Regions from separate parts of the Legionella sp. PATHC039 genome, predicted to be linked through region 1. Evidence: riboswitches for the same ligand, from Rfam matches in the RefSeq annotation. Region 1 holds a riboswitch; the other holds the start of a gene.

Region 1 (5,198 bases):
TAATGTTTTCACTATTAAAATTTATAGGATTTAATTTAATTGCCTCAACGCAAACCATTCTTATTCACCTGCGTAAAGACATTGATTTTTAGCATTTTCCTCACAGGCTTGAGTACAGTCACCATAATTTGTTTTTTCGCACTTGTTGATGCATTGATTATAAAATTTTTGGGCGCATAACTCCTGATCTGACTGTTGGTCTTGTATGTCTACTTCTGGGATATCTCCAGCTAAAACGGAAGAAAAAAATAATATTGATCCAATAAATACGAGGAATTTGCTCATGATCGCGTTTTCCCTGGTTTATTTAATCCAAAATAGATTAAATATTATACTATTAAATATAATAGGATTTAGGAAAAACTCCAAGGTCAAGGCGAAAAATGTTTTCTAGTGAAGGAGTATATATAAACTGATTTATTGAATTAAATTCGTTTTTATAATAAAAATAGATTGAGATTTTGTGTGGGCATCTATAATTTTTTCTGAAAATATTTCCAGTGATTAAAATCTGCCATGACAAAATATTTCGATTTAAAAAAAATTTTCTGCCTTGGTAAAGAGTCGCTATCCAAGCCAGAGATGTTTTATTTAAGTTTATCGATACAAAGTCATATCCTCTTATAATAAGCTTAATTGATTTTGTTTCAATTCTTTTTGGCAGGAAGGCTTAGAGGTGGTTTTTTTATCCTGTGGCGCAAACCATAGAATTGCGCATTTGTCTTTGTACTTAACATAGTGCGCTTTATCAATTCTGCTCATGTATTTTTTATTGGCGTACGCATTGTAATTATTTTCAGTAGAGGCTGCTTTTTCAAATTTTTTTTGGAAATGGTTTAATTTATCAGCTAAAAATAGAGCCTCTTTCGAATTATCCCATGGTGATGTCAAAGTTTGAGTAATTATATTAGGGCAGGTAAAGGTTTCGTCAAATGAATCAAATAGAATGCTCCATAAACTGAATGATTCGTATTGGCCATGGATTTGAGAGATTTTTTTAATGAATTCGCAGACTGTATTGCTGTGAAGCTTTAATTGTCCGGTTTTTCTGGCTTCTTCCAGAATAAAAAATTGGATGGTATGCGCCCATTTCCCATGCTTGGGGCCTGCGCCAAGATCAGCGGATAAGTAACCCTGTTTTAGAAGAACATTATTGAATAAGTCTGAAGTTAATTCACCATATAAAATCGGAGTGTGATTGGGGAAATGAAAATTGGGGCTGGTTTCATAAGGTATCTTATCATTAGGCGGAGCTTCGTGGTTAAAATGATTTTTACTTCCCCAGTCATCAAAAAATTGTCTTAATGTTTTTTTCTCAGGTTGGTTAAACTGATAAAATTGTGTCACCAATTTTTTTAAACCTTGTAAAACCAGCTCTTCATTACAAAAGAATTGGCATATAGACTTGGCATCTTCTTTCAAGGATTTTTCTAATGTTTCGTATCCAAAAGAATCCAGGTGTTGCTCATAATCATTGGTATCTGTCTCTCCATTTCGAATAAGTTCTACTGTCATAGTGATGCCTCCAGCTGCTGTATGAGTTATTGTCAAATACCGATTTGAGAATTATTTGAGGGGCTTAATTCCTTTTTTGGACTAAAGGATTATTAATTAATCATAAACTGATGAAAAAAGAAAGGGGTATTTTCTTGCTCTTAAATTGCGGTCTGCTCATTTCGTGATAAAATATAAGTCCAACATTAGGGGTGCCAATTGATAAGTTGGCTGAGAGGATCACCCAACCCTTTGAACCTGATCTCATTAGTCTGAGCGGAGGAAAATGTGTCAATTGTTATTTTTTCTGGAATAGTTGCTTTTATTACCTCGTTTATTGGACTTTTACCGCAAATCGTTAAATCCTTAAAAACCAAATCAACTGAAGATCTTTCCATGATGATGTTAGTGAATTATCTAATTTGTTCGCTGGCCTGGATCATTTATGGAAGCAGCACAAACTCATTTTTTGTAACGAGTTCCAATGTAGTGGGTTTGATAGTGAGTTTTGTGCTGATTTTATTAAAAAGACGTTATGATGCTAGATGTAATTAACTTTAAAAACTATCGTTCTATTTTATGTCTTAATGGTGATTTGCCTGCTCCTTCCTTTTTTCATAAAAGAAAGCTGCCGGTTATTGCTGCTGATGGTGCCGCTAATGTGTTATGTAATCTTGGTGTCTTTCCTGACTTAATTACTGGAGATCTGGATTCTATTCAGCCTGCTTTGTTGGAAAACCGTTCTTTTCTTCATTTACCAGATCAAGGGAGTACGGATTATCAAAAGGCCATGCATTATTTACAGGCTCATGATCTATTGCCTGCTATCGTTGTAGGGATAAATGGTGGGTATTTGGATCACATTCTGAATAACATCAACATTTTTATGGATACAAACTGCCTTTTATATTCGCCTCCCATCAAAGGTTTTGTTGTTAATGAAAAATTGAGGGTTAATTTTATTTTACCTGTCCAGACTAAAATCTCGTTAATAGGTATTCCTGAGGTTGTCCTGTCTTCTGAGGGTTTGAAGTGGGAGCTAAAGCACTCACACCTTTCGTTTCCTGGAAAAAATTCCTGTTTCAATCGAACACAAACAGCAGAAATTAGTTTGGAGGTTCACCAGGGCGCCGCCCTTGTTTTGATTTATGAAGATGCTATTGAGGATGCTGGAGTTTCCTCTTTATAAGGAATAAGGACTTACGCCCTCCCCAATCTCTTCCATTGCTGTAATCACTATCAGGTGAATTACCAAGTTAATGCTTACATGTTGAAATCCATTTGTCTCCATGCTTCGTACAATATGATTGCTACAGCATTTGATAAGTTGAGACTACGATTATTTTCTCTCATGGGAATCCGTATTGTTGAATATTGGTTCAGTATTTGTTGAGGTAAACCGCAAGATTCGGGTCCAAATAATAAGATGTCATCTGTCTTATAATCGACGTCACTATACTTCACTTTTCCTTTTGCGCTACAGCACAATAATCGTCGTTTTGAATGAGACTGCAGGAATGTTTGCCAATTCTCATAATGCAATATTGAAGCCCATTGATGATAATCAAGACCTGCTCGTCGCATTTGTTTATCTTCCAAAGTAAAGCCTAATGGATGAATCAAATGTAGTTGAGCTCCACTATTGGCGCAGAGTCGAATAATATTGCCCGTGTTCGGTGGAATTTCTGGTTGATAAAGCGCAATATGGATCATGTGATTTTCCAGTAGCATTCTGGCTACCATTTTAATTGATTTATTCAAAGCCAGGAATAGAGTGGCAGGATGCAATTTTACTACATACTTTAAAAATCAAGCAGGGAGTAGATATATCTAATTTTTTACTCAACAGGCTGTCTGAATTCAACATAGCTACTACAATATTAGTATGCCATATGAAAGTTTTTGATGTCTGTTGGGTATGATCATTGTTGAATAGTTATTGAGTATTAAAAATTCAAATTAAACTGGGCCGGGAAGTTAAGGATTCATCATGGATAAGAATCATAATACAAAAAAAATCTTGTTTAAAAATCGTTTTGTCTTATTAGGATTTGGTTGCGTTGGTCAGGCATTAATGCCTTTAATCTTTGAGAAATTTGATATCAAACCATCGCAAGTGACAATCATTGCCGATGAAGGGGCAAGGGTTGAGGTTGCCCAAAAATACGGAGTTTTATTCAAGTTACAACAGATTACTCCTGATAATTACCTTGACGTGATTGGTAGTACTTTGGAAGAGAACGATTTTTTAATTGATGTATCAATCGGCATATCAAGTCTTGCTTTGATTATATTATGTAATCAAAAAGGAGCATTGTATATTAATGCCGCAACTGAGCCGTGGAAACAAGAATTTGTTATGGAGAAGATGGCGCTTAATCGCCGAACCAATTATTCTTTGCGTGAAGAAGTCCTTCGCTTAAAGGATAAAACTCAAAAAACAGCCTTAATTACTCACGGGGCTAATCCGGGTCTCGTTTCACATTTTATTAAAGAGGCCTTGTTGAATATTGCAAAAGATAATGGCCTTACTATTAACAGGCCTAAAAATGCAGCAGCATGGGCTAATCTTGCCATGACTTTGGGAATTAAAGTAATCCATGTTGCAGAGCAAGACTCTCAAGTTACCTATCCTCCAAAATCACCAGGCGAGTTCGTTAATACCTGGTCCGCTAATGGTCTGATTTTGGAAGGACTGCAACCTGCTGAAATCGGGTGGGGGACACATGAAGCTCATTGGCCCCATGACGCTTATTCTCATAGTAATGGACCACAATGCGCGATCTATCTGTCTCGCCCGAGCGCTAGTGTCATGGTTCGTTCATGGACTCCAACATTGGGGGCTTTTCACGGGTTTTTAATTACTCATGCAGAAACTATTTCACTTACCAATTTTTTAACATTAAAAAATGGATCTGAATTATTGTATAGGCCAACAGTTCACTATGCCTATAATCCTTGTCCAGATGCCAGGCTCTCCATTTTCGAATTAAAAAGTAATGAATGGAAACCACAAAACAAGAATCGCCTGATTTTAAACGAAATCATTGATGGATGTGATGAATTGGGTGTGTTGTTGATGGGTAATCAAAGAGGAGCGTATTGGTATGGTTCAACTCTTTCTATCCAGGAAGCAAGGCAAATTGCCCCCTATAATAATGCAACCAGTTTACAAGTTGTTGCCAGTATGATTTCAGGAATAATCTGGGCAATAGAACATCCTGATGAGGGTATAGTAGAACCAGAGGAAGTTGATCATCAATACATTATTGATATTGCCAAACCGTATCTTGGAAAAGTCGGTGGTTATTACACGGATTGGACCCCCTTAAAAAATAGAGGGGAGCTATATCCTGAAGAAGTGGACTTATCTGATCCCTGGCAATTTTTCAATATAAGAGTTAATTAAAAGGAGTAACGTACTGTAATAATTAGCATTAATCAATGAACTATACATTATCATACCAGTCCAATTAACTGGACTGGTGACTCAGTAGCATTGATTATTTTCCATGGTAAAGCAAGGGTCCAGGCGCCAATGGGTGGCATGGAATTCGCATTGGCAACGTTTTCAATAATATATTTACCTGCTTGTAATAAGAGTTGATGCACAGGGTAACCTGATTCTGCAGTATCTGGAGAAAGTGTGTCTATCCCAATGCCAGCAATATTTCTTTCCAGCAATAATTGGGCTGCGTAGGCAC
Region 2 (5,198 bases), 2.2 Mb from region 1:
TACTTTACCAATGAAACGATTTTTGATTTAAAGGAACAACCTGAGCGCTTGATTGTCATCGGCGGTGGCCCTATTGGTTGTGAGCTTGCTCAAGCATTCGCTATGCTCGGTTCTAAAGTTACTCTGCTCGAAGGATTGAATCTTCTTCCCAAGGACGATCCTGATTGTGTTGCTGTCCTACGCACACAGATGAAATCGATGAATATCCTCATTTATGAACAAATCGAGATTACCCAAATATACTCTCACCCTGATGCGGGTATTTCCGTATGTTTTGAATTTCAAAACACACAATTTACAATTACAGCCAGTCATCTGCTCATTGCAACTGGACGTCGGGCGAATGTAACTCCTCTTGATTTGGAAAAAGCAGGGGTTAAATTCACCAGTAAAGGTGTCGAAGTAAATAAATACTTACAAACCAGTAATAAAAAAATCTATGCTCTGGGTGATGTAACAGGGCTTTATCAGTTTACTCATATGGCGAGTTATCATGCCGGTATAGTGCTTCGTAATATTGTTTTTAAACTACCGTCTAAAGTGGATTATAGAGCGATTCCATGGGTCACTTATACTGATCCCGAATTAGCTCATGTTGGACTAGGAGCCAGTGATGCCTTGAAGCATCCTGATTCCCAAATAATCGAGTGGCCATTTGTCGATAATGATCGAGCACAAACTGAGCATACATTAAATGGAAAAATAAAAATCATCACGGACAACAAAGCAAGGATCCTTGGAGTCACCATAGTTGGCCCACATGCCGGAGAACTCATTTTACCTTGGGTTATGGCGATTCGTGAGAAAAAAAACCTCCGAAGTTTTACTGATGTAATCGTTCCTTACCCTACTCTGAGTGAAATCAGCAAACGCGTTGCTGGTAGTTTTTATGCACCTAAATTATTTTCCAATAAAACACGAACATTAGTTCGCTGGTTGCAAAAAATTCGATAAGTGGATTTTTAATTAACTATATGTTTTTTAAATTACAAGCTATTTAATTCAATGTTAAACGATGCTTGACTTCTTTTTCATCAGATAAAATTTCAATAACATGGGCAACCCATTTTTTATTGTTTGCTCTAGCAAGCACATTGGTGCGGCCATATAATTTTTTATTTGGTTTGCAATGGATTAATGAAGCCAACATTTTGTTGCATGCAACTGAAAAGTAGGTGCGGTCTTTACTAAAAACCTTTAGATGATGTTGAGTTAATAATTTTCCAAAAGGGATATTAGTGTGAATTATATCAGTAATAAGTTTCTCCGGCAGTTCTTCAAAATTAATGTTAATAGCTGCTAATTCAACTGGAATGATTTCATTTTTCTTTTGGGCGAGATCTACATTATTTCTTTTCTTACTTCGGTCTACATACAGGATGATAATTCGAGAATAGGTATTATCATGCGGATTTGTAAAGGCAGCAATTACTTTAATCCTGGCGGTGCGCTGATAGTATTTTTCCAAAGTGGTCGTCATTAATGGCTGTGTAAGTAAGTAATTGTAAGGAGAGATTAGACTGTCTTTGCTTAATACAGTGCTCATTTTAACAATATTGAACAGACTATCTATCTGGTTTATATTTTTGGATTTAGTTGCATGAGATAAACTCCCCACCGCTCCTAAAAAAAGAGATAAAATGGTATTGAGAGTAATTACTCGCACGATGAGTTTTGAATTCATCCAATTGATTAATAAATGAATCATCTCCAATATTGCCCCATGTAATTAACTACAAAATTTATATCTAACAAGTACTGCTAATAGCAGAGCCATGTTTTATTTTAAGTCAGAATATGATGTAAAAATAGTCCAATACCATAAGAGAGAGAGGCTGTAACCGTGCCAATTATTAGTGTCTCAAAACCGGAATATAACCAGGATTTGGTTGACCAGTGGCTTTTGATTGAACCGATGACAAAAAATGTAATTGCAGTGAAAAAACAAGACCAGATGAACGAATTGTTCATGACCAACACGTAAGGGATTAATGGAATAATTCCAAAAAGTAGAAACGCACTAAAAGTATAAAGCGCAGATTTAAGCGGGAATCGCAGTGTAGCAGGCAACCCATATTCTTCTTGTAACATGGTTTTTATCCATAAAGCTCTATTCGCTGTAATTTCCTCAACAACTTGATCTAATGCTTGGCCATGCAAACCTTTATTTTGAAAAATTTGTTTTATTTCGTTTTTTTCACCCTCTGGAATAAAATCAATATGTTTTTCTTCAATTGTTTTATAGCGTTGAAATTGATCTACCTCAGATTTGGTACCCAGATAATTACTCGCTGCCATTGAAAAACCATCAGCAAGCAAGTTGGCAAAACCTAAAATTAGAATAACTAAAGAAGATAATTGTCCACCCACAACACCGGAGACAATGGCAAAAGTAGTGACAACACCATCAATTCCTCCATATATCCAATCTCGCAAGTAATTTTGAGATGGGATCTGTGCTAATCGCTCTTTGATTTCTTTTTGCGAATGTCCATGCTCTAAATTTTCCATTGCAGATCCTTTCTCCATATGTGTTATTTATTAATTATCAATTCTGCCAATATTATCGCTAGTTTGACAAAGCATATAATAAAATTTAGTATATTTGAGTTTGTTAGATGGCGCGGGGTGTCGGAAAATCCGGCTGAGAGTTACCCGTTGAACTTGATCTGAATCATATCAGCGTAAGGACGCCTTCAAAAAAACCATGGCCTTTTTAAGGTATGGTTCCCTTTTGCCATCTCCATACTATTTAAAATAATAACATAAGGAGTTATGGCGATGTCATCACTAAAATCCAGGGTTACCCTACTGCTTAATTGGTACACTAACCCTTATCATACCCCCATACTTGTGGCACAACAATTGGGGTTTTATTCAGAAGAAGATATCAAGCTTGCCATTCTGGAACCCGCGGATCCCAGTGATGTAACCGAAATCGTTGGCCTGGGAACAGTAGATTTTGGTGTTAAAGCAATGATTCATACCGTTGCAGCCAAAGCAAAAGGTTATCCAGTTACTTCCATAGGAACGCTTCTTGATGAGCCACCTACCGGACTTATTGCTTTAAAATCAAGTGGCATCAATTCTTTCCAGGATATTGTTGGGAAACGAGTAGGTTATATCGGCGAATTCGGCAAAAAAATTATTGATGATTTAGCCAGCCTTGCGGGTATTGATCCGATGAGCTACAAAACAGTCCGTATTGGCATGAATGTCACAGATGCTATTTATCGGGATGTTATCGACACTGGTATTGGTTTTATTAATTTTCAAAAAGTTGAACTGGAACATCTTTGCGGAGAAACTGTATTTTTACGAATCGATCAATTAGCTGGTTTAGGCTGTTGTTGTTTCTGCTCAATACAATTTATTGTTCCTGAAACAACATTACAGAAACCCGAATTAGTCAAAGGATTTCTCAGAGCAACACAGCGCGGTGCAGCCTACGCGACAGAAAAACCTGAAGAAGCTTATGAGTTATTATGTCAGGCTAAACCACAGTTGCGGACTCCTTTATATCAAAAAATTTTTACAAGAACATTACCATTTTTTTCACGTACATTAATTAATGTTGACAGAGACTGGGATAAGGTTGGACGCTATACCAAACATCTAAAAATTATTGATGAATATTTTGATATCTCGCAATGCTATACCAATCGATTTTTGCCAGATACACCTTATTCTGATTTGAAACCAATCGCCTGTTGTCTTGAAAATTAATTATGCGAGCAGGCATTGTAGGTTCAGGGATCATGGGGCGTCTGCTGGCTTTTGCATTACATAATGCGGGCTGGCAGGTATCCCTTTTTGATCGCTCTAGTGAAAGCATGAGTTGCAGTACTGCTGCAGCAGGTTTATTAACACCGTTTTCTGAATTGGATAAATCAATTCTATTGATTTCCACCTTGGGTCAAGAATCTATTAAGAACTGTTGGCCACGTATTATTGAGGATTTGCCTGAAGCTGTTTATTTTCAACAATCGGGCAGTCTGGTGCTATGCCATCCAGGCGATCAGGCGGAATGGATTCACTTTAGTCGGCGTATTCTGAGTCAACTCAATCCGAGTAATTCTGTTTTTCAAAAATTATCCCATGAAAATCTCATTGCGCTTGAGCCTGAGCTGACAAAGTTTGAAACTGCTTATTATTTTCCAAATGAAGCGCATATTGATTGCCAAACACTAATGTTGTCTTTAAAAAATTATCTCGACTCTGTTTGCATACCTCACATTACCAATACTCCTGTCTTATCGCTTAAACCTGGAGAGATCAATACAAAAGAACAAAGATATCATTTTGATGTCGTTTTCGATTGTCGTGGTTTAGGTGCGCAAAATATATTTTCTGATTTACGAGGTATTAGAGGTGAACTCATTTGGCTTCATGCGCCAGGAGTTCAACTACATCGGCCTATTCGTCTTCTGCATCCAAGGTACAGTCTATATCTTGTACCCAGACCTGGAAATCTTTACCTCATAGGCGCTAGCGAAATTGAGGCAGAAGATTTTAGTCCGGTTTCAGTACGTACGACTTTGGAGTTACTGACCGCTGTGTATTATTTACATGGGAACTTTGATGAAGCACGCATCATAAAAACAGTGACCCATTGCCGTCCAACTTTAGCAAATCATTTACCACGTATTAAATTTGCCGACGGGCTAATAGCTGTTAACGGTCTTTATCGTCATGGTTATTTAATAGCCCCAGCCTTGGCAGAAGAAATTTTACGAGGTGTTACATCCAATTTCCGTCATCTGAATTATCCAGAACTTTGGGAGAGTTATTGTGATTAATGTCTATTTCAACGATAAAATTTATAAAATCCAACCCTCATTATCATTAAGAGCATTTTTAAAGCAGCTTAATTATACTCAACAGCATTTTGCTGTCGCTATAAATAATCATCATGTACCACATAAAGCTTATGAAGCTACAATTTTGCAAGCCAATGACCGCGTCGATATTCTCTTTCCCATGCAAGGAGGGTAATGATGTGGAATTTGGCAGGAAAAGAATTAAGTAGCCGCTTACTCTTAGGTACTGCATGTTATCCTTCGTTAGAGCATATGCAGCAGGCAATTCTTAATTCGGGTACAGAAGTTATTACGATATCAATAAAACGCCAGACTTCTGCAGGATTAGATGGAGAATCTTTTTGGCAAGCAGTAAAAAAATTAGATTGTCATTTTTTG

The links. A riboswitch is a leader RNA that binds a small molecule or an ion and turns the genes downstream of it on or off. The one in region 1 is predicted to bind thiamine pyrophosphate.
Region 2: linked by a shared signal. The riboswitch ahead of OQI99_RS04735 (ABC transporter substrate-binding protein) and the one ahead of OQI99_RS14630 (SemiSWEET family sugar transporter) in region 1 are both predicted to bind thiamine pyrophosphate.

What each region holds. Positions count from the first base shown of each region.
Region 1 is NZ_JAPHOP010000001.1:3,215,674-3,220,871, forward strand. It holds gene OQI99_RS14620 (hypothetical protein) at 61-285, opposite strand; gene OQI99_RS14625 (LirA/MavJ family T4SS effector) at 622-1,551, opposite strand; TPP riboswitch at 1,693-1,796, shown strand; gene OQI99_RS14630 (SemiSWEET family sugar transporter) at 1,783-2,049, shown strand; gene OQI99_RS14635 (thiamine diphosphokinase) at 2,033-2,683, shown strand; gene trmL (tRNA (uridine(34)/cytosine(34)/5-carboxymethylaminomethyluridine(34)-2'-O)-methyltransferase TrmL) at 2,758-3,207, opposite strand; gene OQI99_RS14645 (homospermidine synthase) at 3,485-4,903, shown strand; gene OQI99_RS14650 (cyclase family protein) at 4,954-5,198, opposite strand, start outside.
Region 2 is NZ_JAPHOP010000001.1:1,048,150-1,053,347, reverse strand. It holds gene OQI99_RS04750 (FAD-dependent oxidoreductase) at 1-954, shown strand, start outside; gene OQI99_RS04745 (hypothetical protein) at 998-1,708, opposite strand; gene OQI99_RS04740 (VIT1/CCC1 transporter family protein) at 1,786-2,511, opposite strand; TPP riboswitch at 2,615-2,708, shown strand; gene OQI99_RS04735 (ABC transporter substrate-binding protein) at 2,782-3,726, shown strand; gene OQI99_RS04730 (FAD-dependent oxidoreductase) at 3,729-4,799, shown strand; gene thiS (sulfur carrier protein ThiS) at 4,792-4,995, shown strand; gene OQI99_RS04720 (thiazole synthase) at 4,998-5,198, shown strand, end outside.